Regions from separate parts of the Paraburkholderia sp. JHI2823 genome, predicted to be linked through region 2. Evidence: riboswitches for the same ligand, from Rfam matches in the RefSeq annotation. Region 2 holds a riboswitch; the other holds the start of a gene.

Region 1 (15,652 bases), on a different contig from region 2:
AGGCTCGCCAGCCGGTCCTTCGGCGTCATCGGCGCTTCCTCGGCCGTGGGAGGCGGCGCGTCGTCCAGCCCCATCTCCGGGATGAAGCGCGACGCTTCGCACACCACCGTCTCGCGCGCCCGCTTGCGCTTCTTGCACCAGTTCAGATGCAGGCTGCGCTGCGCGCGCGTGATCGCCACGTACATGAGGCGGCGCTCTTCCTCGATGCGCGCGTCGTCGATCACGTCGTCCTCCGAGCCGCCGCGGTGCGGCATGATCCCTTCCTCCACGCCCACCAGGAACACGTGCGGATACTCCAGCCCCTTCGACGCGTGCACGGTCGAAAGGCGAACCGCGTCCGGGTCGTCTTCCTTGCCTTCGAGCATCGACATCAGGGCTACGGTCTGAATCAGGCCCATGAGGTTCTTGCCGGTGTCCGCGAGGCCGTCGGCGTTGTCGTAGCCGGTCGCCTCGCTGTCCTCGCCGGGCTCCTGCTCCGGCTTCGTGCCCTTGCGCTTGAGCCACTCCAGGAATTCGAGCACGTTCTGCCACTTCGACTGCGCCTGGCGCTCGTCGAAGGCGTCGTAGAGATATGCCTCGTAATGGATCGCGTCCATCAGATCGTCGAGCACGACGGTCGCCGGGTCCTTCAGCGCGCGCTCGGCCAGGCGCTGCATGAAGTCGCAGAACACGCGCATCGGCTCCACCTGGCGCGCCGAAAGCCGCGCCTCGATGCCGCCCATGTACACGGCCTCGAACAGCGACACCTTCGCCTGCCCCGCGAACGAGCCCAGCGCTTCGAGCGTGGTGTTCCCCACGCCGCGCCGCGGCGTGGTGATCGCGCGAATGAACGCGGGGTCGTCGTCATGGTTGGCGATCAGGCGCAGGTACGCGCAGATGTCCTTGATCTCGGCCTTGTCGAAGAACGACTGGCCGCCCGAGAGCACATAGGGAATGCGCTCCCGGCGCAGCACCTGCTCGAATATGCGCGCCTGGAAGTTGCCGCGATAGAGGATCGCGTAGTCGCGAAACTGCGCGCGCCGCTCGAACTTGTGCGCCGAGAGGCGAAACACGACCGATTCGGCTTCGTGCTCTTCGTCGTTGCAGGGCGTGACCGTGATCGTGTCGCCCATGCCGTGCTCGGACCACAGCTTCTTTTCGAACAGCTTCGGGTTGTTCGCAATGACGTTGTTCGCCGCCGTGAGAATCCGCACGGTCGAGCGGTAGTTTTGCTCGAGCTTGATGACGTGCAGCTTCGGGTAGTCCTTGCCGAGCTGCGCGAGATTCTCGATCGTGGCCCCGCGCCAGCCGTAGATCGCCTGGTCGTCGTCGCCCACGGCCGTGAACGCGGCGCGTGGGCCCGCCAGCAGCTTGAGCAGTTCGTACTGGCAGGTATTGGTGTCCTGGTACTCGTCGATCAGCAGATAGCGCAGCTTGTTCTGCCAGCGCTCGCGCACCGGCTCGTTTTTCGCGAACAGCTCGGTCGGCAGGCGGATCAGGTCGTCGAAATCGACGGCCTGGTAGGCGTGCAGCGTCGCTACGTAGTTGCGATAGACGATGGCGGCCTGGTGCTCGTCCTCATTCGACGCGCTCGCGAGCGCCTGCTCCGGCATCACGAGGCCGTTCTTCCAGAGCGAGATGATCGACTGGATCTTGCGGATGAAACCCTTGTCGGTCGAACCCACCTGCTCCTGGATCATGGCGAAGCAGTCGTCCGAGTCCATGATCGAGAACTGGGGCTTGAGCCCCAGGTGCTCGGCTTCCTGGCGCAGGATCTGCACGCCCAGCGAGTGGAACGTGCAGACCGTCAGCTGGTTGGTCGGCACCTTGCGGCCTTCCTTGCCGGGCGTCGTGAGCGTCTTGCCTTCGAGCAGCTTGCCCACGCGCTCGCGCATTTCGGCGGCGGCCTTGTTGGTGAACGTGACGGCCGCGATATGGCGCGGCTCGAAGCCTTTCGCTTCGATGAGGTGCGCGATTTTTTGCGTGATGACGCGCGTCTTGCCGCTGCCCGCGCCGGCGAGCACGAGACAGGGACCGTCGAGATAGCGCACCGCTTCGCTTTGGGCGGGATTCAGGCCTGCGGACATCGTTGCTGGATTGGAAAAACGGGTGGTACGGCTGGGACGCGTGCGGATTTTCGTGGCGCTGCGGCGTCGGCTGAGAACGCCGACGCCCGGCAATCCGCACGGCGCGAGGCATGCGGACATCTCGCCCTCGCGCGGGAGGTGCGATGTTAACACGGCGCGGCGCTGCGCCGATGTCGCCCCCGATCTTCACGCGCCTCGCGGCCCTCGCCTCACCCCGCTCCCGCGGGCGCGCCGTGCCACAATAACGCCCTTCCGTCACCCGCGGCCGTGGCTCGCGCCGCGCCGCTCATTCAGCGGGGCCCTCCGGTTCCGTCGCTGAAAAAGAGGAAGCGCCAAATGACTGCAACGCAGACTGCACCGCTGCAAATCGGCCTGATGGGCTACGGCTTCGCCGGCCAGACCTTCCATGCCCCGGTGATCGCCCATAGCGGCGCCGCGCAGCTTGCCGCCATCGCGACGAGCCAGGGCGAGCGCGCCCAGGCCGACTACCCGGACGCAGCGATCGTCCCCGACCTCGACGCCCTGCTCTCGATCGACGCGATCGAGTGCGTCGTGATCGCCACGCCCAACGACACGCACTACGACCTCGCACGCCGCACGCTCGAGCGCGGCAAACATGTGCTCGTCGACAAGCCGGTCACGCTCACGGCCGAAGAAGCGCGCACGCTGGCGGCCATCGCGAAGCAGCGCGGCCTCGTTTTCGCGCCGTTCCACAACCGCCGCTGGGACGGCGATTTCCTCACCGTGCGCGAACTGATCGCGGGCGGCCAGCTCGGGCGCGTCACGCACTACGAATCGCACTTCGACCGCTTCCGCCCGCAAGTGAAGCAGCGCTGGCGCGAGGATGCCACGCGCGGCGGCGGCCTGCTCTACGACCTCGGGCCGCATCTGATCGACCAGACGCTCGCGCTCTTCGGCGCGCCCGAATCGATCACCGCCTTCGTCCACACGCGCCGGGACAACGCGAGCGCGCCGGATTACGCGCACCTCGTGCTGCGCTATGCGCACCACGACGCCGTGCTGCACGCCAGCGCGCTCGCCGCGTATGCGCCGCGCTTCGCGATTCACGGCACACGCGGCAGCTATCTGAAGAAGGGCCTCGACACCCAGGAGGATCAGCTCAAGGACGGGCTGCGCCCGGGGCAGCCGGGGTTCGGCGCGGGCAACGAGGCGGGCCGGCTGCACGTGCTGCGCGACGACGGCCAGGAAGCCGATCTCGAGGTGCCCAACGCGGCCGGCAACTACGCGGATCTGTACCGCGCACTCGCCGCTGCGATTCGCGAGGGCAAGGCGTTCCCGGTGAGCCCTCAGGACGCCATCGACGTCATGGCGCTCATCGAGCTTGCGATGCAAAGCGCGCAAGAAGGCCGCACGCTGGCGTTCGTGCGCGAGTCCTGAGCGTCGCCGCGCGGGTCGAGGCGCCGCCCGGCTCGCGTTCGGTTCGCCGCCAACCGAACCGCCCCCGTTTTTCGCCGCCGCCGCGCAGGTCGCACCGCCGATCCGCGCGAGCCAATGCCCGCAAAGCTTCCAGCGGTTTCGCCGCGCCGCGCGCCGAATTTTTCCGCATTGACACAGCCCCGACGCGTCGCGCACAATCGCTGCGCGCGCCGGGAGAGCGCGCCGTTTGCCTTCACTAGTGCAACCGGCGCCGCCGAAGGGGCAACCCACAAACTCTCAGGCAAAAGGACCGTGCGCGCCGGACCGCTGCTTCGCCGCTTCTGCGCTTTCTGCGCGAAGCCAACGAAGCAGCAGAAGGTCCGCAACTCTGGAGAGCGGCAGTAGAACGGGCGGTGGCGCAAAACTAACCGCCCCGCGTTCAGGCTGCCCACCGAAGGGGCGCGCGCCGCAATAAAGGGCGCAATCTCTCAGGTACCGAGGACAGAGGGGCCATGCAAGAATCGACCACGGGCATCGTGCCTGCGGCGCTTCCTGCATGGCCTTTTTCGTTTTCGCGCGATTTTTCGCGACTGCCCGAGGCCCCATGACCGAACTCAAACGCACCCCGCTGAACGACACTCACCGCGCGCTCAACGCCCGCATGGTCGATTTCGGCGGCTGGGACATGCCCGTCAACTACGGCTCGCAGATCGACGAGCATCGCGCCGTGCGCACCGACGCGGGCATGTTCGACGTCTCGCACATGTGCGTCGTCGAGTTTTCGGGCCCGAAGGCACGCGAATTCTTCTCGCGCGCGCTCGCCAACAACGTCGCGAAACTCATCACGCCGGGCAAGGCGCTCTACTCCTGCATGCTGAACCCCGAAGGCGGCGTGATCGACGACCTGATTGTCTACTACTTCGCCGACGACCAGTTCCGCACCGTCGTGAACGCGGGCACGGCCGAAAAAGACATCGCCTGGTTCGAAAAGCTCAATGCCGAAGGCGGCTTCGGCCTCGCCATCACGCCGCGCCGCGATCTCGCGATCGTCGCCGTGCAGGGCCCCAACGCGCGCGAAAAGGTCTGGCAGGTCGCGCCCTCCTCGCGCAGCGCCACGGAAGTTCTCAAACCCTTCAACGCCGCGAAGATCGAGGCGACGCCGTTCGGCGAGCTGATGATCGCGCGCACCGGCTACACCGGCGAAGACGGCTTCGAAGTCGTGCTGCCCGCCACCGCCGTGTGCGAGTTCTGGGACGCCCTCCAGCGCCAGGGCGTGAAGCCCTGCGGCCTCGGCGCGCGCGACACGCTGCGCCTCGAAGCGGGCATGAACCTCTACGGCCAGGACATGGACGACGGCGTCTCGCCGCTCGACGCGGGCCTCGCCTGGACCGTCGACATGAAAGAGCCGCGCGATTTCGTCGGCCGCCCGGCGCTGGAGGCGAACGGCTCGCGCATGGCCTTCGTCGGCCTGATCCTGCAGAAGGAAAACGGCAAGGCGGGCGGCGTGCTGCGCGCGCACCAGAAGGTGCTCACGCCGCACGGCGAGGGCGAGATCACGAGCGGCACGTTCTCGCCGACCATGCAGGAATCCATCGCCTTCGCGCGCGTGCCGAAGGGCGTGCAGCCGGGCGACGTCGTGCAGGTGCAGATCCGTGACAAGGCCCTTCCCGCAAGCGTGGTAAAACTGCCGTTCGTGCGCAACGGCAAGGTGCTCGTCGCCTGATCCGCAAGGATTTAAGCCGCGCACGCCCTCCCCTTTTTCAAGCAACAAGCGAACCAAAATTCGCCGAACCACGCACTGGAGCAACCCATGAGCATCCCGGCCGATCTGAAATACACCGAATCGCACGAGTGGATCCGCACCGAAGCCGACGGCACGCTGACCGTCGGCATTACCGACCATGCGCAGGAAGCGCTGGGCGACATCGTCTTCCTCGAGCTGCCTGACGCGGGCCGCGCGGTCGCCGCCGGCGACGCCGTCGCCGTGATCGAGTCGGTCAAGGCCGCCTCGGACATCTACGCGCCGGTCGCAGGCGAGATCATCGAGTCGAATACGTCGCTCGTCGATACGCCCGACCAGGTCAACGGTGCGCCGTACGAATCGTGGCTCTTCAAGATCAAGCCCGCCGCCGACGCCAAGCTCGATGCGCTGATCGACGCCGCAGCCTACGAAAAGGCCATCGGCGCTTAACTCCCGTAACCGCAACGGCGCGGCGGCGCGCTCGCCACGCGCACCGCCCGCGCCCGCAGGAACCCCCATGAAGCTCGAACACCCGGATCGTCTGATGAACTCCCCGCTCTCGCTTGCTGCGCTCGAAGCGCACGACGCTTTCGCCGCCCGCCACATCGGCCCTGACACGGCCGACCAGCAGGCGATGCTAGACGCGCTCGGCTTCGCCTCGCGCGCCGCGCTGATCGATGCGGTGATTCCGGCGAAGATCCGCCGCAAGGAGACGCTCCCGCTCGGGCCGTTCTCGCAGCCGCGCTCGGAAGCCGAGGCGCTCGCCGCCCTGCGCGCGCTCGCGGACAAGAACCAGGTGTTCCGCTCGTACATCGGGCAGGGCTACTACGACACGCACACGCCAGCCGTCATCCTGCGCAACGTGCTCGAAAACCCGGCGTGGTACACCGCGTACACGCCCTACCAGCCGGAAATCTCGCAGGGCCGCCTCGAAGCCCTCCTGAACTTCCAGCAGATGATCACCGACCTCACGGGCCTCGCGATCTCGAACGCCTCGCTGCTCGACGAAGCCACCGCCGCCGCCGAAGCCATGACGCTCGTGCAGCGCGTGTGCAAGTCGAAGTCGAACGTGTTCTTCGTCGCCGACGACGTGCTGGCGCAGACGATCGAGGTCGTCAAGACGCGCGCGAAGCCGATCGGCATCGAGGTGAAGGTCGGTCCCGCCGCTGAGGCCCCCAGTGCAGGCGCCTTTGGCGTGCTGCTGCAATATCCGGGCGTGAACGGCGACGTGCGCGACTACCGCGCGCTCGCGCAAGCCGTGCATGCAGCCGGCGGCTCGGTGATCGCCGCCGCCGACCTGCTCGCCCTCACCGTGCTCACGCCCCCGGGCGAATGGGGCGCAGATGTGGCCGTGGGCAATTCGCAGCGTTTCGGCGTGCCGATGGGCTTCGGCGGCCCACACGCCGCGTATCTCGCGGTGAAGGACGAATTCAAGCGCCAGATGCCGGGGCGCCTCGTCGGCGTGACCGTCGATGCGCAAGGCAACCCGGCGCTGCGCCTCGCGCTGCAAACTCGCGAACAGCACATCCGCCGCGAGAAGGCCACCTCGAACGTCTGCACGGCGCAGGCGCTGCTCGCGATCATGGCGAGCATGTACGCCGTCTATCACGGCCCGCAAGGCCTCAAGCGCATCGCGCAGCGCGTGAACCGCGTCGCCGCGATCCTCGCCGCCGGTGCGAAGCAGTTGGGCTACACGCTCGTCAACGAGTCGTTCTTCGACACGCTCACGTTCGAAGCCGGCCCGCGCACCCAGGCGCTGCACGACGCCGCCCTCGCGCGCGGCATGAACCTGCGCCACGTGAGCGAGACGCGCGTGGGCGTGTCCGTCGACGAAACCACGACGCGCGCCGATCTCGCCGATCTGCTCGCCGTGTTCGCGCAAGGCGCCTTCGCGGAGGAAGCGCCCTCGGTCGACAAGCTCGACGCCGAACTCGCCGCGAGCGCCACGGCAACGTTCCCGGCCGCGCTCGTGCGCGAAAGCGCATACCTCACGCATCCGGTCTTCAACCGTCATCATTCGGAAACGGAAATGCTGCGCTACCTGCGCAGCCTCTCCGACAAGGATCTCGCGCTCGACCGCTCGATGATCCCGCTCGGCTCGTGCACGATGAAGCTGAACGCGACCTCGGAAATGCTGCCGGTCACGTGGCCCGAGTTCGGCCGCATCCACCCGTTCGCGCCCGCCGAGCAGACCGTCGGCTACCGTGAGATGGTCGACCAGCTCGAGCAGATGCTCGTGGCCGCGACCGGTTACGCCGCCGTCTCGCTGCAGCCCAACGCGGGCTCCCAGGGCGAGTACGCAGGCCTGCTCATCATCCATGCGTACCATGCCTCGCGCGGCGAAGGCGATCGCAACGTCTGCCTGATCCCCGCTTCGGCGCACGGCACGAACCCCGCGTCGGCGCAAATGGCCGGCATGCAGGTCGTGGTCGTGGCGTGCGACGCACAAGGCAACATCGACCTCGCCGACCTCAAGGCCAAGGCCGAACAACACGCGGCGAAGCTCGCGGCGATCATGATCACGTACCCGTCCACGCACGGCGTGTTCGAAGAGAACGTCCGCGAAGTCTGCGAGATCGTGCACGCGCACGGCGGCCAGGTTTATGTCGACGGCGCGAACATGAACGCGATGGTCGGCCTCGCGGCCCCGGGCCAGTTCGGCGGCGACGTCTCGCACCTGAACCTGCACAAGACCTTCTGCATTCCGCACGGCGGCGGCGGCCCGGGCGTCGGTCCCGTTGCCGTGGGCGCGCACCTCGCGCAGTTCCTGCCGAACCAGCTTTCGTCGGGCTACAAGCGCGACGATCACGGCATCGGCGCGGTGAGCGCGGCGCCTTACGGCTCGGCCTCGATCCTGCCGATCTCGTGGATGTACATCGCGATGATGGGCGCGGCCAACCTCACCGCCGCGACCGAAAACGCGATCCTCAATGCGAACTACGTGGCGAAGAAGCTCGCGCCGCACTATCCGGTGCTCTATAGCGGCCCGGGCGGGCTCGTCGCGCACGAATGCATTCTCGATCTGCGCCCCATCAAGGATGCAAGTGGCATCACCGTGGACGACGTCGCCAAGCGCCTGATGGACTACGGTTTCCACGCGCCCACCATGAGCTTCCCGGTGCCGGGCACGCTGATGGTCGAGCCGACCGAGTCGGAGTCGAAGGAGGAGCTGGACCGCTTCGTCGACGCGATGGTTGCAATCCGTGAGGAAATCCGCGCCGTGGAAGAAGGCCGCGCGGACAAGGAGGACAACCCGCTGCGCCACGCGCCGCACACGGCCGCCGTCGTGGTCGCCGACGACTGGAAGCACGCCTACTCGCGCGAGCAGGCCGCCTACCCGGTCGCGTCGCTCGTCGCGCGCAAGTACTGGCCGCCGGTCGGCCGCGCCGACAACGCTTATGGCGACCGCAACCTGTTCTGCTCGTGCGTGCCAATGGCCGAATACGCGGATCAGGACAACCAGGCCGCCGGCGAATAAGCCACGCGAGGCCGCTGCGTGATCTTCCGGCTCACGCAGCGGCGGTCTTCCCCCTCACATTTGCCGCCGCAAACCGCTAACATCACACACCTGTCAGCCTTGAATCAGGGAGTCGCGCATGGCGCGGAAGGTGGGAATGGATTCACTGCGGGATTCACTGCGGGAATCACTTCGGGATGCACTGCGGGTCTCGACGCGCAACGCGATCTGCCAGCCCGCGCGAACCACGACCCGGCAGGCGCGCGGCCTCGCGCGTCGCGGCCCGCAGCGCCTCGCGGCCGCACTGGCGCTCGCCTGCGCCGCCTTCGGCGGCACGGCCCATGCGGCCATGAACTTCTGCGCGGCTCCCGCGCTGCAATCGAGCGAACGGACCAACGCCGACCCGGGCGTGAAGGCACTCGTGGCCGAGGTACTCGCGCATGTCAACGACGTGCCGCATCCGCCGGCGCGCCTGCATACCGAGGGCACGCTGCCGCACGAGGGCATCTACGACCAGAGCGTCGAGGCCGCGAAGGAGCTCGACCTCATGCGCAACGCGGCGCTCGCGTGGCGCGCGACGAGCGACGAGCGCTTCCTGAAGCTCGTGGACCGGTTTCTCTTTGCATGGGTCACCACCTACAAACCCAGCTTCAATCCCATCGACGAAACGCGCTTCGAGGGGCTGATCCTCGCCTACGACATGACCGCGAGCGCGCTGCCCGTGAAAACTCGCAACGCGACGATGCAATTCCTGAACAGCTTCGCGAACGGCTATATCGCGCAGATCGACGCGCAGCCGCGCCCGCTCAAGGGCAATTTCGCGAACAACTGGCAGAGCCATCGGGTCAAACTGGTAGCGATGATCGCGTTCACGCTCGACAACCGGAAGATGATCGCGACGGCGCAGCGGCTCTTCGTGGAGCATATCGGCGACAACGTGGCCCCCGACGGCTCCACGCTCGACTTCACCGAACGCGACGCGCTGCACTACGTGACCTACGATCTGCAGCCGCTCGTGACCGCCGCGCTCGCCGCACGGCGCCACAACCGCAACTGGCTGACCGAGCGCGCGGCCAACGGCGCCACGCTCGCCGCCGCGCTCGACTGGCTCACGCCTTTCGCGCTCGGCCAGAAAACGCACGAGGAATTCGTGCACTCGAACGTGCCGTTCGACGCGACGCGGCGCGAAGCGGGCCTGCCCGGCTACACCGGGGAGTGGGACCCGAAAAACGCCGCGGAACTCTTTCACCTGGCGGCGCGGCTCGACGGCCGCTTTGCACGAGTCGCCCTGCAACTCGCGCCCACGCCGCCCGCGTGGCTCGCCGTCTGTCTGCCGTTGCCGGCGCGCTAAACGCGCCCGAGGGTGGCGGCGGCGGCACGCAAACAACGATGCCGCGATAGCGCCGCATCCTTACCAACCAACGTCAGACAAGCAGGAGCAGCACCCATGGCAGTAAGCGTTTTCGATCTGTTCAAAGTCGGCATCGGGCCTTCCAGCTCCCACACGGTCGGGCCCATGCGCGCGGCATTGATGTTCGCCGAAGGACTCGAGCGCGACGGACTGCTCGCGAGCACCGCCGCCGTGAAAGTCGAGCTGTACGGCTCGCTCGGCGCCACCGGCAAGGGCCACGGCACCGACCGCGGCGTCATGCTCGGCCTGATGGGCGATGCGCCCGACACCGTCGATCCCGACACCATCAACGAGCGCCTCGAAGCCGTGCGCAGCTCGCGCCAGCTCGCGCTACTCGGGCGCCACCCCATTGCGTTCGTGCCGAAGGAGCACGTGGCGTTCTATCGCCAGGCGCTGCCCGAGCACCCCAACGGCATGAAGCTGCGCGCGCTGGCCGCCGGCGGCGAAACCCTGCGCGAAAGCACCTATCTCTCGGTGGGCGGCGGCTTCGTCGTCACGGCCGGCGCGCCGAACACCAAGGTGCTCGCCGCCGCGCAGCAACTGCCACATCCGTTCCACACGGGCGCGGAAATGCTCGCGCAGTGCGCCGCGACGGGCAAGAGCATCGCCCAGATGATGCTCGAGAACGAGCGCGTCTGGCACAGCGACGAGCAGATTCGCTCCGGTCTCCTGCGCATCTGGGACGTGATGCAGTCGTGCGTCTCGCGTGGTTGCGGCATCAACAATCCCGACGCCGACGGCACCTTGCCCGGCCCGTTCGCCGTGAAGCGCCGCGCGTCGCAGCTCTATCGCGCGCTCACCGGCAACCCCGAGCGCGCGCTGCAGGACCCGCTCTCGATGATCGACTGGATCAACCTCTATGCGATCGCCGTGAACGAGGAGAATGCCGCAGGCGGGCGCGTCGTGACCGCGCCGACCAACGGCGCGGCCGGCATCATCCCCGCCGTGCTCCACTACTACGTGCGCTTCACGCCCGGCGCGAACGAGCAAGGTGTGATCGACTTCCTGCTCACCGCCGCCGCCATCGGCATTCTCTATAAGCTCAACGCGTCGATTTCCGGCGCGGAAGTGGGCTGCCAGGGCGAAGTGGGCGTGGCCTGCTCGATGGCCGCGGGCGCGCTCGCCGCCGTGCTGGGCGGCACGCCCCAGCAGGTCGAGAACGCCGCCGAAATCGGCATGGAGCACAACCTCGGCCTCACCTGCGACCCCGTGGGCGGCATGGTGCAGATTCCCTGCATCGAGCGCAACGCCATGGCCTCGGTGAAGGCCGTGAACGCCGCGCGCATGGCGCTGCGCGGCGACGGCGCGCACTATGTTTCGCTCGACTCCGTCATCAAGACGATGCGCGAGACTGGCGCCGACATGAAGACGAAGTACAAGGAGACCTCGCGCGGCGGCCTCGCGGTGAATATCGTGGAGTGCTGATCGTTTGATGCGGTGTCGCCTTGCCCGACGCGTTGCCCGAAGTATCCGGACGGACTCACGTAACGATTGAAGGAGACTTGAACGCCATGCAGCAGCCGAACGATTCCGCCACCACCACCGGGGCTCGCCTCCTCGTCGATACGCTCGTTGCCAATGGCGTCGAGCGCGTTTTCTGCGTACCCGGCGAGAGCTATCTCGCTGTGCTCGATTCGTTGTCCGACGAAACCGCGCGCATCGAGACCGTGGTCTGCCGTCACGAAGCGGCCGCGGCGAACATGGCGGAGGCGATCGGCAAACTCACGGGCAAGCCCGGCATCGCGCTCGTCACGCGCGGGCCGGGCGCCACCCACGCGTCGATCGGCGTGCACACGGCGTTCCAGGACTCCACGCCGATGATCCTGCTGATCGGCCAGGTCGCGCGCGACCAGACGGACCGCGAGGCGTTCCAGGAGATCGACTATCGCCGCATGTTCGGCCAGATGGCGAAGTGGGTCGCGCAGATCGACGATGCGCGCCGCGTGCCGGAGTACATGAGCCACGCGTTCCACGTCGCAATGTCGGGCCGGCCGGGTCCGGTCGTGCTCGCGCTGCCCGAGGACATGCTGAGCGGCGCGATTCCCGCAGCCGAAGCGCAGCCCATCGCCCCACCCGCGCAGCGTGTGCAGGCCTCGCCTTCCACGGCCCAGATGGCGCGGCTGCGCGAACTGCTCGCGGGCGCGAAGAAGCCGTTCGTGATCGCGGGCGGAAACGGCTGGAACACCCAGGCCTGCGCGGACTTTCAGCGCTTCGTCGAAAACTGGCAGTTGCCCGTGGGTCTCGCGTTCCGCTTTCAGGACACGCTCAACAACGACCACCCGAACTACGCGGGCGACGTGGGCCTCGGCGTGAATCCCGCGTTGGCCAAACGCATTCGCGAAGCCGATGTGCTGCTCGCGCTCGGGCCGCGTCTGGGCGAAGCCACGACGGGCGGCTACACGCTCCTGGACATCCCCAAAACGAAACAGACGCTCATTCACGTGCACCAGGGCGCGGAAGAACTGGGGCGCGTATATGCGGCCGACCTGCCCATCGTCTCCGGTCTCGCGGAAATCGCGGCGCTGCTCGCCGGGCTTCCCGCACCCGCTCAACCTGCGTGGGCCGGGAGCGCCGCGCAGGCGCACGAGGCGTGGCAGGCATGGCGCAAGCCGCTGCCGATGCCCGGCGACGTGCAACTGGGCGAAGTGATGGAGCAACTGCGCGCCCGTTTGCCCGACGACGCGATCGTCACGAACGGCGCGGGCAACTACGCGACCTGGCTGCACCGGCACTTCGCATACCGCCACTTCCGCTCGCAACTCGCGCCCACGAGCGGCGCGATGGGCTACGGCGTGCCCGCCGCGATCGCCGCGAAGTCGCTCTATCCGTCGCGCACCGTGGTCGCGCTCGCGGGCGACGGCTGTTTCATGATGGCCTCATCGGAACTCGCGACGGCGATGCAGTACGGCCTCAATGTCGTTTTTATCGTCGTGAACAACGCGCACTACGGCACGATCCGCATGCACCAGGAGCGCCACTATCCGAACCGCGTGCACGGCACACAGCTCACGAATCCCGACTTCGCGGCGTTTGCGCAGTCGTTCGGCGCGCACGGCGAAGTCGTCACCGCCACGGCACAGTTCGCGCCTGCGCTGGAGCGCGCGCTCACGGCTGGAAAGCCGGCGCTGATCGAGATTCGCGTGACGAAGGAAGCGAGCACGCCCGCGGCGACGCTCGAACAGGTTCGTGAAGCGGGCCGGAAGATGCGCGGAGCGTGACTGAAGAGGAATCCTGAAGAAGCTCACCTTTGGCCCTGTGGGCGATGGCAAGCGTGCAAACAAACAAAAAGCCCCGCAGGCTCGACACCCGCGGGGCTTTTCTACTCGTTGCAGCGTCAGGCGCTTACTTGCCGCCCACGCTCTGCAGCGTCGTCCACTTGCCGTCGACGACCTTGTACAGCGTGATGCCGCCGTTCTTCAGGTCGCCGCGCGTGTCGTACGCGAGGTCCGACGTCGTGACAGCCGGCATGCTGGTCTTCGCGAGGAACGGCAGATACTTCGCCGGATCCGTCGAGTTGGCCTTCTTCATTGCCGTGAACATCGCCATCGCGCCGTCATAGGCGTACGGCGAGTACGTCTGCACGTCTTCGCCGAAACGCTTCTTGTACTTCTCGACGTAGTCCTTGCCACCCGGCATCTGGTCGAGCGGCAGGCCTGCGAGCGAAGCCACCGTGCCGTTCGCCGCGTCACCGGCGATCTGCAGGAAAGTCGGCGTGTGCACCATTTCGCCGCCCATCAGCGGAGCCTTGATGCCCAGCGACTTCATCTGCTTGACCATCGGCGCGGCCTGCGAATCGGCGCCGCCGAAGTAGACGAGGTCGGGGTTCATCGCCTTCGCCTTCGTCAGGACCGACTTGAAGTCGACGGCCTTGTCGTTGGTGTACTCGCGATCGATGATGTTGCCGCCGGCCGCCTTGGCTGCCTTCGAGAACTCGTCGGCGAGACCCTGGCCATAGGCCGTGCGGTCGTCGATCACGACGATCTTCTTCATGCCGAGGTTCTTCACCGCGAACGTGCCTGCCACCGAACCTTGCTGCGTGTCCGAGGTCATCATGCGGAACGTCGTCTTGAAGCCTTGCTGCGTGTACTCAGGCGCGGTCGCCATGGCGATCTGCGGGATGCCCGCGTTCGCGTAGATGCGCGAAGCCGGAATCGTCGTGCCCGAGTTGAAGTGACCGAGCATGCCCTTGATGCCGTCGTCGACGAGCTTCTGCGCGACCGTCGTGCCCGTGCGGGGGTCGGCCTGGTCGTCGGCCGAGTCGAGCACGAAGCGCACCGGCTTGCCGCCGATCACGGGCTTCGTCGCGTTGATGTCCTCGACGGCGAGCGTGATGCCGTTCTGGAAATCCTTGCCGTAGTGCGCCTGCGCGCCCGTCATCGGGCCGGCGAAACCCACCTTCACTTCTTCGACTTGCTGTGCGTGCGCAGTCCCCACCAGCGACACGGCCGCAACGAGCGTTGCACCTGCCAGCTGCTTCATCGTGTGTTGCATTGCTTCTCCTTGGTACCAGGTATCAAACGAGCGGCTTCGGATTGAATGAGCCTTGCCGCTTCCTTGTCTTGAGACGACCGACAGTATGGCTGCTGCTTAGCCGATCGTCATCAAATTCGCGTTACCGCCTGCTGCGGCCGTATTCACGCTGACCGAACGTTCCGCGAGCAGACGTTCGAGCGCGTAATCCTCATCGCCGTTGGCGAGCGCGTGCGCCGCCACTCCCTGGACCGAAACGATCGGGCCGGGACGTTTTGCCACGTCCTTCACGAGCGCGAGCAGCTCGTCGCTGTCGCCTTCGAAGAGGACGGCGTCGAAGTCGGCGTCCGCCGTCTTCCTGATCGCCACGTGCGCCTTCAGTGGCGCCGGGAGCGCGTTCACCAGCGCCTCGCCCGCCGCGCCCTGGAACAGCGCGCGGTTGCCCGTTGCGAGCGCAACGGCCAGTTGCGCGCGTGCGCCGGTTGCCGTCGAGGGCACGCACAGCACCGTGCCGCGCGCCGAAAGCGTGTACGTGTTGCGCTCGCCCGTCGGGCCCGGCAGAACGGCCGTGGCGCCCGCGAGCACGTATTCGAGGTAGCCTTCGCAGCGTGCCGCGAGTGCGGGCTGGCGCTCGGCAATGAGCCAGTCGCGCAGCGTCGTGAGCGCCGATTGTGCCGACTGCGGTGCGCTCTCACCTTGCGGTACGTCGACCACGAGTGCATCGGCGAGCGACTTCGGCAGGCCGGCCGGACGCTTCGCGAGCAGGCGCGAGAGATACAGCGCGCCACCGGCCTTCGGACCCGTGCCCGAAAGCCCTTCGCCGCCGAACGGCTGCACGCCCACCACCGCGCCGATCACGTTGCGGTTCACGTAGATGTTGCCCACGTGCGCGCGGCCGACCACATGCGCGATCGTTTCGTCGATGCGTGTGTGAATGCCGAGCGTGAGGCCATAGCCCGTCGCGCGGATCTGTTCGAGCAGGCGGTCGAGCTGGCTGCGGCGATAACGCACCACGTGCAGCACCGGGCCGAACACTTCGCGCTTGAGTTCGTCGAGGCTGTCGAGCTCGATGAGCGTCGGCGGCACGAACGTGCCTTGCGCGCAGCTCTCGGGCATCGGCATCTGCTGGA
Region 2 (15,652 bases):
GGCCCCGAGCACCGTGCCCGTCATATCGGTACGATTTGACGCGCCGATCCTGCCCCCGTGCGCCTCGACGATCGCGCGGCAGATGGCAAGTCCCAGACCGATGCCCGGCAGTGCCGATTCCTTCTCCCCACGGGTGAACTTGTCGAACACCCGCGATTCCATTCCCGCGGGCAGGCCGGGCCCGCTATCCGAGACTTCGACGCGCACGTAGCGGTGCCCGTCGTCCTGCATCATGGATGCATCAATGGTTAGCGGCGTTCCTGCGGGCGTATATTTGGCCGCATTCTCGAGCAGGTTCACAAACAGCCGTTCGACGAGTACCGCATCGAGCTGCACGAGCGGAAGATCCGGGGGCACACGAGCCTGAATCTTGCGTTCCCCCAGCATGCGCCGGCTTGCGGCCAGCGCGGAGCCGATCACCTCCTCGATCGACGACCACTGCCGGTTCAGCCGCATGCTGCCTTCCTGAAGACGCGCCATGTCGAGCAGATTGATGACGAGTCCATTCATCCTCAGCGCCTCCTCGCGGATCGCGTCCGAGAGCCCCTGTGCCTTGGGGCCGCCCGCCATCGCGGCGCCCTGGTCGGCGAGCACCGATGCCAATCCCACGATCGCAGTGAGCGGCGTGCGCAGGTCATGGGAAATCGCGGAAAGCAACGAGTTGCGTAATCGTTCGGACTCCATGCTGACGAGTGCGTCCTGCGCGATTTCGACGTAGTGCACCCGCTCGAGCGCGAGCGCGATCTGCGCGACGAAGGTGTCGAGCATGCGCCGCTGCTCGGGCACCGCGAATTCCGCCATCCGCTCAGACACCAACGCGATCACGCCGCGCGTGCGCATAGGCGCCTTCAGCGGCAAGTACAGCGCAGTAGCAGCAGGAAGGGTCTCCGTGCCGTGACCGGCCTGTTTCTGCTGGTCGTAGACCCACTGGGCGATATCGAGGTCGACGTCGTCGAGCGCGGTCGCCGGATCGGGGTTCTCGACCTTGTGCCGCACCTTTTCCGTGCTATCGGGCAGCAGGATCGCCGTGCGTGCCTGGAACACTTCGCTCACGTGACGCATGCCGATCTCGATGATCTGGTCCGTCATCAGGGCGCCACCCAGTTCGCGCGTCATCGCGAACATGGCCCCCGTGCGGCGCTCGCGCAGCGTGGCGAGATGCGCCTGGCGCTTGAGGCTTGCCGTCAGGTGGCTGATCGTCAGCGATGTCATCAGCATCACGGCGAAGGTGAGCAGATATTGTGTGTCGGCGACCGTAAACGACATGCGTGGCGGCACGAAAAAGAAGTCGAACGCGGCCACGCCGAGAAACGAGAACAGCACCCCAGGCCCGCGCCCGAGCCGCGAGGCCGTGAAGACAGCGCCGAGGAGGTAGAGCATCACGAGATTGGTCTGCGCGATCCGGTCGAGCAACAGGGCAGCGATCGCTGTAATGGCCGCACAGATCGCGACGGCCCAGGCGTAGGAGCCAGGTGCGGAACGGCGAGCGCCCGTCGCTGGCCCCGCAAACCCGCGCATGTCGTCGTGGCGCTCGGCGGCTTCGCGCACCGCACCGGAGTTGACCACCGTGACGTCGATATCGCGCGCCGACCAGACCATTTGCTCTGCGAGGGACGGCCTGAGGCGGGCGCGCCATCCCCTCACCGATGACGCACCCACCACCAGCTTCGAAACATTGCGCATGCGAGCGTACGCAAGCACCGTCGGTGCGACTTCGTCGCCCTGGAGCGTGACCGTTTCAGCGCCCAGCTCGGACGCGAGCTTGAGCGCGTCGAGCGTGCGCTTGCGAACGGCATCCGCCAGCCGCTCGAGCTTTGGCGTCTCGACATAGACCGCAAGCCAGTCCGCTTTCTGGTTCGAAGCGAGGCGCGCCGCCGCGCGCACGAGATTGCTGCTTTCCTGCCCGGCGCCGACACACACGATGATGCGTTCGCGAGCCTGCCAGATCCGCTCTATCGACTGATCGGCGCGGTACTCGCGCATCTGCGCATCGACACGGTCGGCCGTGCGGCGCAACGCGAGCTCGCGCAGCGCGATCAGATTGCCCTTGCGAAAGAAGTTGCGGACCGCATGCTCCGCCTGCTGCGGCATATAGACCTTGCCTTCGCGCAGCCGGTCAAGCAGTTCCTCAGGCGGCAGATCGACAAGCGTCACCTCGTCGGCGAGATCGAATACGCGGTCGGGTACCGTTTCCCAGACGCGGATGCCCGTGATCTGCCCGACCACGTCGTTCAGGCTCTCGAGATGCTGGACATTGACCGTCGTGAACACGTCGATGCCGGCATCCAGCAGTTCCTGCACGTCCTGCCAACGCTTCAGATGCCGGCTGCCCTGGACGTTCGAATGCGCGAGCTCGTCGACGAGGATCAACTGCGGCTTGCGCGCGAGCGCGGCGTCGAGATCGAACTCGGCAAGCAGGCGGCCGCGATATTCAATGCGCGCCGGCGGGATGACCTCGATCCCTTCGAGCAGCGCGAGCGTCTCCTTGCGCCCGTGGGTTTCGACGATCCCCACGACGACGTCGGCACCTTCGTCCTTGCGGCGCCGTGCAGCCTGCAGCATCGCAAACGTCTTGCCGACACCGGCCGATGCGCCAAAGAAGATCTTGAGCCGCCCTCGCTGGCTCTTCTCCTCGTCGCGCTGCAGCCGGTCCAGCAGTTCGTCGGGATCGGGCCGGTTCATCGCACGTCTCCTTGCGAGTCATCCCTTTGGAGTCGTCCCTTAGTCCTGCTGTCGGGGCACGCGCGTTGGCTATGTACCGCCGCGCAGGCAGACACTCAATGCATCGGCTTGATCTCGTCCAGCGCGAGGTTCAGCCTCAGCACGTTCACGCGCGGCTCACCGAATAGGCCGAGCTGCCGTCCGGAGGTGTGCTGCGCGATCAGTCCGTCGACCTGGTCGAGCGTAAGCCCACGGGCTTGCGCCACGCGCGCGGCCTGATACGCCGCCGCAGCCGGTGTGATCTCGGGGTCGAGCCCGCTGCCTGACGAAGTCACCAAATCGACCGGAACAGGCGTCGTGTTCGACGGATCCGCGTCATGCAGCGCAGCAATGCGCCCCTTCACTTCGTCGGCGAGCGCGGGATTCGTGGGGCCGAGGTTCGAGCCGCCGGAGTTCTGTGCGTTGTAAGGATTCGGCGTCGTGGCCGAGACGCGGCCCCAGAAATAGTACGGTGCATCGAACTGCTGCCCGATCAGCGCGGAGCCGACCGGCTTGCCGTTCTTCTCGATCAGGCTGCCGTTGGCCTGACGCGGGAACACGGCCTGGGAGACCGCCGTCACCACGACCGGATAAACGCCGCCCGTGATTACCGTCAGCAGCAAAAACAACACCAGCACGGGACGCAGATAATTGTTCATGATTCAGACCCACCCAAATGCGGTAAGCACGACATCGATCAGCTTGATGAACGGAAATGGCAGCAGAATCCCGCCAAGCCCATAGATCAGCAGATTGCGGCGCAAGACGGCTGCGGCGCCGAGCGCACGGTAACGGACACCCTTGAGCGCGAGCGGGATGAGCGCGACGATGATGAGCGCGTTGAAAATGACCGCCGAGAGGATGGCAGACGACGGGGACGTCAGGTGCATCACGTCCAGCACGCGCAGGTTCGGATAAGTCGAAGCGAACGCCGCCGGAATGATCGCGAAGTACTTCGCGACATCGTTCGCAATCGAGAATGTCGTGAGCGAGCCGCGTGTCATCAGCATCTGCTTGCCGATCTCGACGATCTCGATCAGCTTTGTCGGGTTCGAATCGAGGTCGACCATGTTGCCTGCTTCCTTGGCCGCCTGTGTGCCGCTGTTCATCGCCACGGCGACGTCGGCCTGTGCGAGCGCAGGCGCATCGTTGGTGCCATCACCTGTCATTGCGACGAGACGCCCTGCGCCCTGATGTTCGCGGATCATCTTGAGCTTGGCTTCCGGCGTCGCTTCGGCAAGGAAGTCGTCGACGCCGGCCTCGGCGGCAATGGCTGCAGCGGTGAGCCGGTTGTCACCGGTGATCATGACCGTGCGGATGCCCATCTTGCGCAGTTCGGCAAATCGCTCCTTGATGCCGCCCTTGACGATATCCTTGAGCTCGATCACGCCGAGGACGCGCGCCGGGCCGCTGCCGGTACTGCCGTGGGCGCCCGGCTTCTCGGCCACGACCAGCGGCGTGCTGCCGCGTCTCGCAACATCGGTCACAGCCGTGTTGACTTCGCCAGGATAGCGGCCGCCGCTGGCCTCGACATACTGCTTCACAGCTTCGGACGCGCCCTTGCGGATTTCACGTTCCGGCAGGTCGACGCCGCTCATCCGCGTCTGCGCAGTGAAGCCAAGGAACGTGGCGTGCAGCGCGCCCATGTCGCGCTCCCGGATATTGAAGCGCTGCTTGGCAAGCACAGTGATGCTGCGGCCTTCCGGAGTTTCGTCGGCAAGCGACGCCAGTTGCGCCGCGTCCGCCAGGTCCTGCTCCGAAACGCCAGGAGCCGGTATGAAGGCGGCCGCCTGCCGGTTGCCCAACGTGATGGTGCCCGTCTTGTCCAGCAGCAGCACGTCGACGTCACCCGCGGCCTCAACGGCGCGCCCCGACGTCGCAATCACGTTCGCCTGCATCATGCGGCTCATGCCCGCTACGCCGATTGCAGAAAGCAGCCCGCCGATGGTGGTGGGAATCAGGCAGACCAGCAGGGCAACGAGTGCCGTAATGGTCACGACGTGGCCTGCCTGCGCGGCTGCCACGGAGAAAATCGAGAACGGCAGCAGGGTCGCCGTCGCGAACAGCAACACGAGCGTGAGCGCCACCAGCAGGATCGTCAGCGCGATCTCATTCGGTGTTTTCTGACGCTTCGCCCCTTCGACCATCGCGATCATCCGGTCGAGAAATGCCTCTCCGGGATTCACCGAAACCCGTACGACGATCCAGTCCGACAGCACGCGGGTGCCTCCCGTCACCGATGAAAAGTCGCCGCCCGATTCGCGGATCACCGGCGCGGATTCACCCGTAATGGCCGACTCGTCAACGGACGCAACGCCCTCAATGACCTCGCCGTCAGCAGGAATGGTGTCCCCCGTCTCAACCAGCACCACATCGCCTTTCCTCAGATCGGTGGAGGCCATGACCGTGACGGGCGATTTCGGATGCGGGTCGCTGAGCTTTTTCGCCGTCACGTTGTGCTTAGCGCTGCGCAGCGACGCTGCCTGCGCCTTGGAGCGGCCCTCGGCAAGCGCTTCCGCAAAGTTGGCGAAGAGCACGGTGAACCACAGCCACAACGCAATGGCGAGGATGAAGCCCGCCGGCGCCTCGGCCTGACCGGCGAGCGCGGCAAACCAGAGTATCGTCGTCAGGATGCTGCCGACGTATACGCAAAACATCACGGGATTGCGCAACTGCGTACGCGGTTTGAGCTTTATGAAGGACTCGGCGATTGCGGGCTTGACGAGCACGGGGTCGAACATCGAGCGCGCAGCCGTGCGTGCCTGACCAAGATTGTCCGGGCGATGGGCAGGCGGTTGAGTGAGCGTAGTCATGCTTTCCTCGTACTCAGTGAGCTGCAATCATCGACAGATGCTCGGCAACGGGCCCCAGTGCAAGCGCAGGCACGAACGTCAGCGCGCCGATCAGAAGCACGGCCCCGAGCAGCAGCACGACGAACAGCGGACCGTGCGTCGGTAAGGTCCCTTCTGTCACGGCAATGCGCTTCTTTTGGGCGAGCGAGCCCGCGACGGCAAGCACCGCGACGACCGGCACGAAGCGGCCAAGCCACATGGCGATAGCCAGCAGCACGTTATAGAACGGCGTATTGACGGAAAGCCCGGCAAACGCGCTGCCGTTATTGTTAGCGGCCGAGGTAAACGCGTAGAGAATCTGGGAGAATCCGTGCGGGCCGGGATTGGAGATACCCGCGGTACCCAGCGGTGACAGCACCCCGATCGACGCGCCGACGAGCACGATCATTGGCATGACGAGGACCGCGATCGACACCATCTTCATTTCGTACGATTCGATCTTCTTGCCGACATATTCAGGTGTGCGACCGATCATCAAACCGGCGATGAACACGGCGAGAAGTGCGAATACCAGCATCCCGTAAAGCCCGGATCCCACGCCGCCATAGACGACCTCGCCCAGCTGCATCATCAGGATCGGTACGAAACCGCCCATTGGCGTGAGCGAATCGTGCATGTTGTTGACCGCGCCGCACGATGCTGACGTCGTGGCGACCGTGAAGATGCCCGAGTCGGCAATACCGAACCGGACTTCCTTGCCTTCCATGTTGCCGCCGGTCTGCAACGGCGACCTGGTCTGGTCGACGCGCAACGAGGTGAACAACGGATTGCCCGCCTGCTCGGATGAGATCTCACCCCAGCATCCGATCGCGAATGCGATGGTCATGGCCGCAAGCACGGCATAGCCTTGCCGTTTGTCGCCGACCATGCGGCCAAAAACGATGCACAGCGCCGCGCCAATGCACAACATGGCGATCATCTGGATGAAATTCGCCAACGGCGTCGGGTTCTCGAAGGGATGCGCGGAGTTGCCATTGAAAAAGCCGCCACCGTTGGTGCCGAGCATCTTGATCGCTTCCTGGGAGGCCAGCGGCCCCATCGCAATCGTCTGCTTGTCCGCCTTCATGTCCTGCATCACGGGGTTGCCCTTTGCATCCTTGAGCGGGTTGCCCTGTGCGTCGGTCTTTGGCACCTGGTACGTCGTGACCTGGAGCGTCGGTACGTCCACGTATGCCCTGAAGTTCTGGATCGCCCCCTGACTCACGAACACCAGCGCAAGGACGAACGCGATCGGCATGAGGATGTACAGCGTGCAGCGCGTCAGGTCGACCCAGAAATTGCCGATCGTCTTTGTCGTGTGGCGCGCAAACCCTCGTATGAGCGCAACGGCCACGGCAATGCCAGTAGCAGCGGAAAGGAAGTTCTGAACCGCGAGCGCCGTCATCTGCGTGAGATAGCTCACCGTCATTTCCGGCGTGTAGTTTTGCCAGTTCGTGTTGGTGGTGAAACTCACTGCCGTATTGAATGCGGCATCGGGCGTCATGGGGCCGAAGCCTTGCGGATTCGCGGGCAGCCATTGCTGCAGGCGCAGGAATCCATACACCGCCAATGCGCCCAGCGCGTTGAACAGCAGGACCGCGAACGCGTAGTGCTTCCACGACATTTCTGCGTCGGGATCCACCCCAGCAAGCCGATAGAGGAGATGCTCGACCGGCCGTCCGATCTTGCGGACGACGACAGATGTGCCATCGAACACCGAGGTCATGTAGTGACCAAGCGGAATGGCGATGGCAGTCAGGACAACGATGAAAAGTACGACATGGAGTACGTTGTAGGTATTCATTCGAGTTCCTCCGCGCGCAGTAGCGCGTACACGAGGTACACGAGCAGGAGAAGCGTCGCCGCGGCGGCGAGCCAGATCATCCACGCGGTCATGGCCGGCCTCCCGGTGCACGCCCGTAGAGTTTCTCGCAACCGACGACAAGCGCGGCACTGAGCCCGAGGAAAGCGACAATGCCGACGATGTAGATCAGGTCCATTTCTTTTCCCCTGGCTGATCGGAAACGATGACGCGAAGTCAGACCTTTGTAATGGTCATGAAAAGACTAGGCAACCGGGAATAAAAAAGCTGTAAATATTGAATATATGGGAAGGGTGGCCAACGATAGGAACCTGCGCGGCAGGTGCGTGGCAAGGGGCGAATTGCGTAAGCTGTTTAATTCATCGGCTTTGGCTCTCTCTCTATGGCGGAAGAGCCTGAATGACCTTTGCGTGTGATGTACGCGACCAGCGACAGTGGGACGGAACTGGTGCAAAATCCGCGCACGGATGGCTGCGATTTGCAGTGGTTTTAAACGACCCAAGCTTGGTTAACATGTCGAACCCAACTAACGCCAGCGTCGAACCGGCTGACCAGCGCGGAAAGAACACAAGTCCTCCCCATGCGCCGCCGTCCGCCCACGCAGCCACCGCTATGGCATCGCTCGCACTCGCCGCGCTCGGCATCGTCTTCGGCGACCTGGGCACGAGTCCTCTCTACGCATTGCAGGAAGCGTTCAATGGTGCGCGTGGCGTGGCCGCGACGCCGGAAAACGTGGTGGGAATCGTTTCCCTCTTCCTGTGGTCGCTGATCCTCATGGTGAGCGTCAAGTACGTTCTCGTTCTGATGCAGGCCGACAACCACGGCGAAGGCGGATTGCTGGCACTGCTCGCATTGCTGGTGGGAGAGCGTACCGGACGAGAGACACGGCGGGCTGCGCTGCGTTGGGTGTTCCTCGCGATGTTCGGTACGGCGATGCTGTATGGCGACGGCGTCATCACGCCGGCGATCTCCGTGCTCAGCGCGGTGGAAGGGATCGAGATCGCGACACCGGCCTTCTCGCACTATGTCGTGCCGATCACGGTGGTGATCCTCGTCGCGCTCTTCGCCGTTCAGCCCCTCGGGTCGGGCAAGGTCGGGGTGGCATTCGGTCCGGTACTAGCCATCTGGTTTGTCGTGATCTTCGTCCTCGGCGTTGCATCCATTGCGGAAGCGCCCGGCATTCTTGCAGCGTTCAACCCCATCAACGGTGCCATCTTCTTCATGCACAACGGTTTCCGGGGCTTTCTCGCGCTGGGAGCCGTGGTGCTGTGCCTGACCGGCGGCGAGGCGCTGTACGCCGACATGGGGCACTTTGGCGCCAGACCCATACGTCTGGCCTGGTACGGGTTGGCACTGCCCGCGCTGACTGCCAGCTATCTCGGACAGGGCGCGCTTCTGTTGCGCAATCCCGGCGCAGCATCGCGGCCCTTCTATACGACCGTCCCCACGTGGGGACTGTATCCCATGGTGGTCCTGGCAACGCTCGCGACCATCGTCGCGGCGCAGGCACTGATTTCCGCAGTCTTTTCTCTCACGCGACAGGCGGCACAACTCGGCCTTTCGCCTCGCGTGACGGTCAGGCACACGTCGTCGAGCACGGCCGGACAGATCTACCTGCTCGGTCTGAACTGGCTGCTCATGGCCGGGACCATTGGCGTGGTACTGCTCTTCCGCTCCTCGGACAGTCTTGCGGCGGCGTTTGGCATTGCGGTGTCGACCACCATGGCGATCACGACCATGCTTTTCGCGGCATTCGCGCACGTGCGGTGGAAGTGGCCTGTGTGGCGCGTCGGACTCGTCGCCGGGGTTTTCATGGTGGTGGACGCAGCGTTTGTCGCGGCCAATGCGTTGAAGTTTGCGGACGGCGGCTGGCTACCTCTCGCGATCGGCGGCCTCACGTTTCTGGTATCGACAGCCTGGCTGGTCGGGCTACGGGCGATGCGCCGCTCACGGGGTGATTCGGGCTTGCCGCTCGACGTCTTTATCGCAAGTCTCGCGAGAGACACGCCATACCGCGTTACGGGCACAGCCGTGTTTCTGATGGCCGCCGGTGACTCGGTGCCCACCACACTGCTGCACCACCTGAAGCACAATCAGGTGCTCCACCGGCAGGTGATTCTGCTGACCTTGCTGACCGAGGAGATACCACGCGTATCGCAGGAGGACCGGTTCGATGTGCAGTGCTTCGATCAGGGCTTCATTCGCATTGTGGGGCGCTACGGTTATCTGGAGTCGCTCGACGTGCCGGACCTACTTGAACAAGCCTTGCAGAAAGCCGGACGAGAGGCGTACGACGCGATGACCACCTCGTTTTACCTCGGGCGCGAGTCGCTCACGGTATCAAGGAAGCTGAATCCCGGCCGCCGTTTGCTGTTGAGTCTCTTTATTCTGCTGCGCAAAAATGAACTGGACGCGACCAACCACCTGAAGGTGCCGCCTAACCGTGTAGTCGAGATGGGGGCGCGGCTTGACCTCGAGTGAGGGAGGCGTGTGCGATACGATCGCCGCGGGCGGTGGCAAGCGCAGTCTAACCGGCGCCCATCTGGCTTTCGGTCGCGAAAGTGCGTCACGCGCACAAGCCGTGGCGGCTGACAATAGAGCTAGCCAGGTCTCGTACGCTACCGCCGCTGATCGCGCAAATATCTGAGTGGCCGGTGTGACGTCCTGAACGGACATCGAGACTACACAAGCTTGAATGACCGAAGGGGGGCGCAAGTACGCATCCGCTGAGAGTTAGACCCGAAATTCGTGGTCGTGGAGGTTTGAATGACGGGACTGCGCCTGAAGCTGCCTCACGAGGGGCGACACCTGAGCGTCAGCAATGGCCGAATTCCGTGCGTAGCTTCTTCGTCGGGATCCGGAGTATTGCGGGCGTTCCAATGGCAGGTTTCCTCGCTTGCTGATCTGCAGCTTCGGGTTGGCAAGCGACTGCCCGTGCTGTTTGTGTGCGCAAGTCGGAAGCGACAGCGACTCATGGGCGCTTGACGAGCCTTTCAAACGTCGCTCAGCACAATTGACCGTGAAAAATACCGCTTGCAGGCCGATTATCTTGCCGCTATCTTTGCACTGTTCGATGAGCTGCAGCGGGAGAGACCGTCACTGCGAAAGCGTGTGACGGCGCCGACGGAGCAACCGCCCCGGAAACTCTCAGGCAAAAGGACCCCTGCGGCGAGAACATCTGGAGAGCGGCGCGAACGCGCCCACCGAAGGAGATTCCTGCCCGCCGGATCGAGCGCGCGGCAGGAAGAAACTCTCAGGTCCATGGACAGATGGGGCACTGGTGTCGGAAACGACAGTGCTCAATCTAATCGGGACCATGTCATGTCACGAATCGCCATCATTGGCGCCGGAATTACCGGCGTCACGACCGCTTACGCCCTTGCAAAACGTGGTTTTCGCGTTGCGGTGTTCGAACGCCATCGTTATAGCGCGATGGAGACCTCCTTCGCGAATGGCGGCCAGCTGTCCGCGAGCAACGCCGAAGTCTGGAACAGCGCCGCCACGGTCCTCAAAGGCCTGCGCTGGATGCTCACGCGTGACGCGCCGCTGCTCGTGAATCCGCTGCCAGGTTGGCACAAATACACGTGGATGGCCGAGTTCCTGCGGCAGATCCCAAACTATCGCGCGAACACGCTCGAGACGGTGCGCCTCGCGATTGCGGCCCGTGAGCACCTGTTCGACACGGCGCGCAAGGAAGGGATCGAGTTCGACCTGGAGCAGCGCGGCATCCTGCACATCTACAAGGACCGCAAGAGCTTCGACACGGCCTCGAAGGTCAACGCCATCCTGAACGAAGGCGGACTCGATCGCCGGCCCGTGACGGCAGCCGAGATCCGGCAGATCGAACCGGCACTGGAGGGCGCTTTTTTCGGCGGCTTCTTCACGCCATCCGATTCCACCGGCGACATCCACAAGTTCACGCGCGGCCTTGCGAACGCGTGCGTGCGGCTCGGCGTCGAGTTCCATTACGACACGCAGATCGATGCAATCCGGCGCGGTTCGGACGGCGCTTTCACGCTCTCCACGCTGGAACAAGGTAATTCGCATGACGAAGCGTTCGACCGAATCGTCGTCTGCGCGGGCGTGAACAGCCGTGCATTCGCGTCGATGTTGGGCGACCACGTGAACGTTTATCCGGTAAAAGGCTATTCGATCACCGTATGTCTCGACGACGAGATCAGCCAGCGCGCCGCGCCGTGGGTCAGCCTGCTCGACGAGAGCGCCAAGATCGTCACGAGTCGGCTGGGCGCCGACCGGTTCCGCGTGGCCGGAACGGCCGAGATCAACGGCTTCAACCGCGACATCCGCGCGGATCGCGTCGCGCCGCTCGTCGAGTGGACCCGAAGCCTGTTCCCGCAGATCAACACCTCGCGCGTGATTCCGTGGGCGGGCCTACGGCCGATGTTGCCGAGCATGCTGCCGAAGGTCGGCAGGGGACGCATGCCGGGCGTGTTCTACAACACGGGGCACGGGCACCTCGGCTGGACTTTGTCGGCGGCAACGGCGGAGAACGTCGCCGCGCTGATCGAGGGCGCCGCCGGCAGTTCACGGGGAGTGCGCCTCGCGGTGTCCTGAGAGCAGCCTGCGGCGCAATGGCCGCCCGCATGCCCACGGCGTGCGAGCGCCATTTCATGCGTCTTCGCGGTTGCCGGACATGCCGCGCCGCCTTTACCTGCGGCGTGCAGGCTTCGTTTCGTCCTCGTGTTTGCCCGGTCGCTCGCTCAGCCAGACTTCATGCAGATCGACCATGAACGCCTGCAGGATCGAAGGCACAGCGGAAGCCCGGCGCGTCACTGCGCAGAACGGCGACTGCATGCCAAATTGCCCGGGGCCGATTCGCCGCATTTCGTCGCGCTCGACCCAACGTGTTGCGTAGTGGTTAGGCAGGAATCCGATATACGCGCCGGAAAGGATCAAGATCGCCTGCGCCTCGACGTTGTCGACGGTCGCCGCGGCTTTGCTCGCGCTGAGCATCTTCAGATCGTGCTGCTGCAGGTAGCCGCGCGCGGCGATGCGGCTCGCGGCGATCGCTTCGGTCTGGTCGCCGCCTTCCCGTGCGCTCGCAAAGAGCGGGTTCCCCCTGCCGCAATAGAGACCGTCGGGCTCGAGATAGAGCTCGGTGTAGTTCAGGCCTGGCACGTGTATCGGGAAATGCCCGATCGCGACATGCAGCCTGCCGTCCAGCACCCGCTCCTCGAGTTCCGCTGGCATGCCGATATAGACGTCGACGTGCACGTCGTCACCGCGCGAGACGAACTTCTGCAACGCCTGCGGCAGCGGCGAAGCGGTATCCGTCACCGTGTTGTCGATGATGCCGAGGTAGAGCCTTCCCGCGATATGTTGCTTTAACGCGTCCGTTTCCATGCAGAACGCCTCCACGGCGACCTGCAGGCGCTGGGCTGCCTCATAGGTCGCGAGTCCGTGCTCGGTGAGACGGAAGCCGCCGCGGCCGCGCTCGCACAGCTTGAGGCCGAGACGCGTTTCGAGCGTGGTCATCTGCTCGCTGATGGTCGACTGGCTGACGTTCAGGGTCGCCTGGGCCGCGGAGAAGCCGCCGCATCGCACGACATGCATGAAAACCCTGATTAGCTTGAGATCCACGTCCTGCAGTTGAATCATTGCCTGCGTTCCCCCTGATCGCTTGCTTCGGAAATTCCGATATGAACATCTGATCCCTGGGATTTCTGTTCAAAAAGATTGCGCACATAGTGTCTCAAAACGGCGGCCCGACAAAAACCGGGTCGTACACCGATCCTTGGCTGGATGACCTGGCCATTCACACACGGAGACACTCATGCCGGGCAACACGTACGAAACCGGGCGGCTCGACTTACCGTTCGTGGGACATTGCACGTTCGCGAAATCACCGGTCTGCCTCGACTGGGACCGTATCGATGCCGACGTGGCGATCCTTGGCGCGCCGAACGATATGGGTACGCAATGGCGTTCGGGCGCGCGCTTCGGGCCGCGCAGCATCCGCGAGGCGTCCACGCTGTTCTCGTTCGGCCACTCGGGCGTGTACGATCACGAAGACGACGCGCTCTATCTGACGCGCGACCAAGTGCGCATGGTCGACGTGGGGGACGCCGACATCGTCCATACCGACATGGCCGCGAGCAATGCCAACATCGAAAGCGCGGTGCGCAAGATTCTCGCGAACGGCGCGATGCCTGTGACGCTGGGCGGCGATCATTCGATTCACGCGCCCGTGATCCAGGCGTTCGAGGGACGCGGTCCGATCCACATCGTGCACTTCGACGCGCATCTGGATTTCGTCGACGAGCGGCATGGCGTGCGCTACGGGCACGGCAATCCGCTGCGGCGTGCCTCGGAAATGCAGCACATCAGCGGCATGACGCAACTCGGCATCCGTAACGTTTCGTCGTCGAACCGCAGCGATTACGACGCCGCGCGCGCAGCGGGCTCCGACATTCTCTCCGTGCGCGACGTGCGCCGGCTCGGGGCGGAGGGCGTGCTGGCGCGGATTCCTGAAGGCCGGGCCTACTACATCACGATCGACATCGACGGCTTCGATCCGTCCATCGCACCGGGCACGGGAACGCCGAGCCATGGCGGCTTCACCTACTACGAAGTGCTCGAAATCATCCAGGGACTCGCGCGCCGCAGCCACGGCAACGTCGTGGGCATGGACCTCGTGGAGGTGGCTCCCGCATACGACCCGGCAGGCACTACGCCGATTCTCGCGGCACAGCTGCTGCTGAATTCCATCGGCTTCATCTTTCACGCACGCAGCGAGCATCGGCGCTGAGGCATCGACACCGGCAACGGCACGCAAACCCAAATGCGCGGTGCGCTCACACGACGCCGCGCCAGATCAGGAGACAACCTTGCAATCCATCGTTAGCAATTATCTGGAGCGCTTCGGTGTGCGCGAAGAGACCCGGCGCTTTCTCGAGCAGCCCCAGCGCATGTTCATCGACGGCGCCTTCGTGCCGGGCGGCGCGGGCGAGGTGCTCGACGTGGTCGAGCCCTCCACGGAGGGCGTCATCACGCAGATTCCGCTCGCCACCAGAGGCGACCTCGATCGTGCAGTCGCGGCGGCGCGCGCGCAGTTCGACGGAGGTGCCTGGCGGCGTCTGAAGCCGCTCGAACGCGAGCGCCTGCTGCACCGTCTCGCCGACCTGATCGAAACTCACGCGGACGAGCTCGCCGAGATCGAGTCGATCGACGTCGGCAAGTCGGTGGCGAATGCGCGCGACGTGGATGTCCAGGGAACCGTCGATACCTTCCGCTATTTCGCGGGCTGGGCCTCCAAGCTGCACGGGCGCACCGTCGAGCCCTCGCTGCCCGGCAACTACCTTGCCTATACGCGCAAGGAGCCGGTGGGTGTGATCGGCATCATCGTGCCGTGGAATTTCCCGCTGCAGACGATGGCGTGGAAGCTGGCCGCGGCGCTCGCCGTAGGCTGCACGGCCGTGATCAAGCCCGCGGAGCTGACCTCGCTCTCGACGCTGCGCTTCGCACAGCTCTTGCAGGAGGCCGGCATACCGGACGGCGTGGTGAATGTCGTAACCGGGCTCGGCAACGTGATCGGCGCCGCGATGGCGCGGCATCCTGGCATCGACAAGGTGACGTTCACGGGCTCCACGGCGGTGGGCCGAGACGTTGGCAGCGCGGCCGTCGAAGGCATCAAGCGCGTCACGCTGGAGCTGGGCGGCAAGTCGCCGGTGCTCGTGCTCGACGACGCGGACATCGAGGCTGCCGCGCGTGCGGTCGCAAACGGCATGTTCTTCAACGCCGGGCAGGTGTGCGACGCGGGCAGCCGCGTCTACGTGCAGCGCAACGTCCACGAGCACTTCCTCGCTGCGCTGATCGACTACACCCGCACGCTCAAGATCGCGCCGGGCCTCGATCGCAACTGCTTCGTCGGTCCGCTCGTTTCGGCGCAGCAGAAGGCGCGCGTGACGTCCTATGTCGAGGCAGGCCGCCGTGAAGGCGCGGAGCTGGTGTACGGAGGGCGCAATGTGGAAGGAACGGGCTATTTCGTTCAACCAACGATCTTCGCGCATTGCCGCCCGACCATGCGCATCGTCAAGGAGGAAATTTTTGGGCCTGTGCTCGTGAGCGCGCCGTTCGACGAGCTTGGCGAGGCTGTGGCGCTCGCTAACGACACACCCTATGGTCTCGCTGCCGCGATCTATTCGCGCGACCTGAACCGCGTGCACACACTGGTGCCGCAGCTGCGTGCCGGCAGTGTCTATGTGAATGCGCATGGCACGATCGATCCGGCGATGCCGTTCGGCGGCGTCAAGGAATCCGGCTTCGGCAAGGACCTCGG

The links. Region 2 has a riboswitch for glycine ahead of VSR34_RS22210 (D-amino acid dehydrogenase). Riboswitches for the same ligand answer to the same signal wherever they lie in the genome.
Region 1: it holds a riboswitch for glycine, as region 2 does, so the genes downstream of both, gcvT (glycine cleavage system aminomethyltransferase GcvT) here and VSR34_RS22210 (D-amino acid dehydrogenase) in region 2, are expected to answer to the same signal.

What each region holds. Positions count from the first base shown of each region.
Region 1 covers NZ_JAYMRY010000008.1:3,052-18,703, forward strand. The annotation lists gene VSR34_RS11370 (UvrD-helicase domain-containing protein) at 1-2,066, opposite strand, end outside; gene VSR34_RS11375 (oxidoreductase) at 2,403-3,464, shown strand; glycine riboswitch at 3,665-3,765, shown strand; glycine riboswitch at 3,822-3,958, shown strand; gene gcvT (glycine cleavage system aminomethyltransferase GcvT) at 4,048-5,166, shown strand; gene gcvH (glycine cleavage system protein GcvH) at 5,254-5,634, shown strand; gene gcvP (aminomethyl-transferring glycine dehydrogenase) at 5,702-8,662, shown strand; gene VSR34_RS11395 (alginate lyase family protein) at 8,991-9,992, shown strand; gene VSR34_RS11400 (L-serine ammonia-lyase) at 10,089-11,477, shown strand; gene VSR34_RS11405 (thiamine pyrophosphate-binding protein) at 11,564-13,270, shown strand; gene VSR34_RS11410 (branched-chain amino acid ABC transporter substrate-binding protein) at 13,395-14,543, opposite strand; gene putA (trifunctional transcriptional regulator/proline dehydrogenase/L-glutamate gamma-semialdehyde dehydrogenase) at 14,640-15,652, opposite strand, start outside.
Region 2 covers NZ_JAYMRY010000021.1:104,936-120,587, reverse strand. The annotation lists gene VSR34_RS22240 (sensor histidine kinase KdpD) at 1-2,682, opposite strand, end outside; gene kdpC (potassium-transporting ATPase subunit KdpC) at 2,778-3,359, opposite strand; gene kdpB (potassium-transporting ATPase subunit KdpB) at 3,363-5,513, opposite strand; gene kdpA (potassium-transporting ATPase subunit KdpA) at 5,527-7,335, opposite strand; gene VSR34_RS22220 (potassium-transporting ATPase subunit F) at 7,332-7,427, opposite strand; gene VSR34_RS22215 (KUP/HAK/KT family potassium transporter) at 7,753-9,834, shown strand; glycine riboswitch at 10,428-10,526, shown strand; gene VSR34_RS22210 (D-amino acid dehydrogenase) at 10,675-11,928, shown strand; gene VSR34_RS22205 (LysR family transcriptional regulator) at 12,022-12,972, opposite strand; gene speB (agmatinase) at 13,148-14,122, shown strand; gene VSR34_RS22195 (aldehyde dehydrogenase family protein) at 14,202-15,652, shown strand, end outside.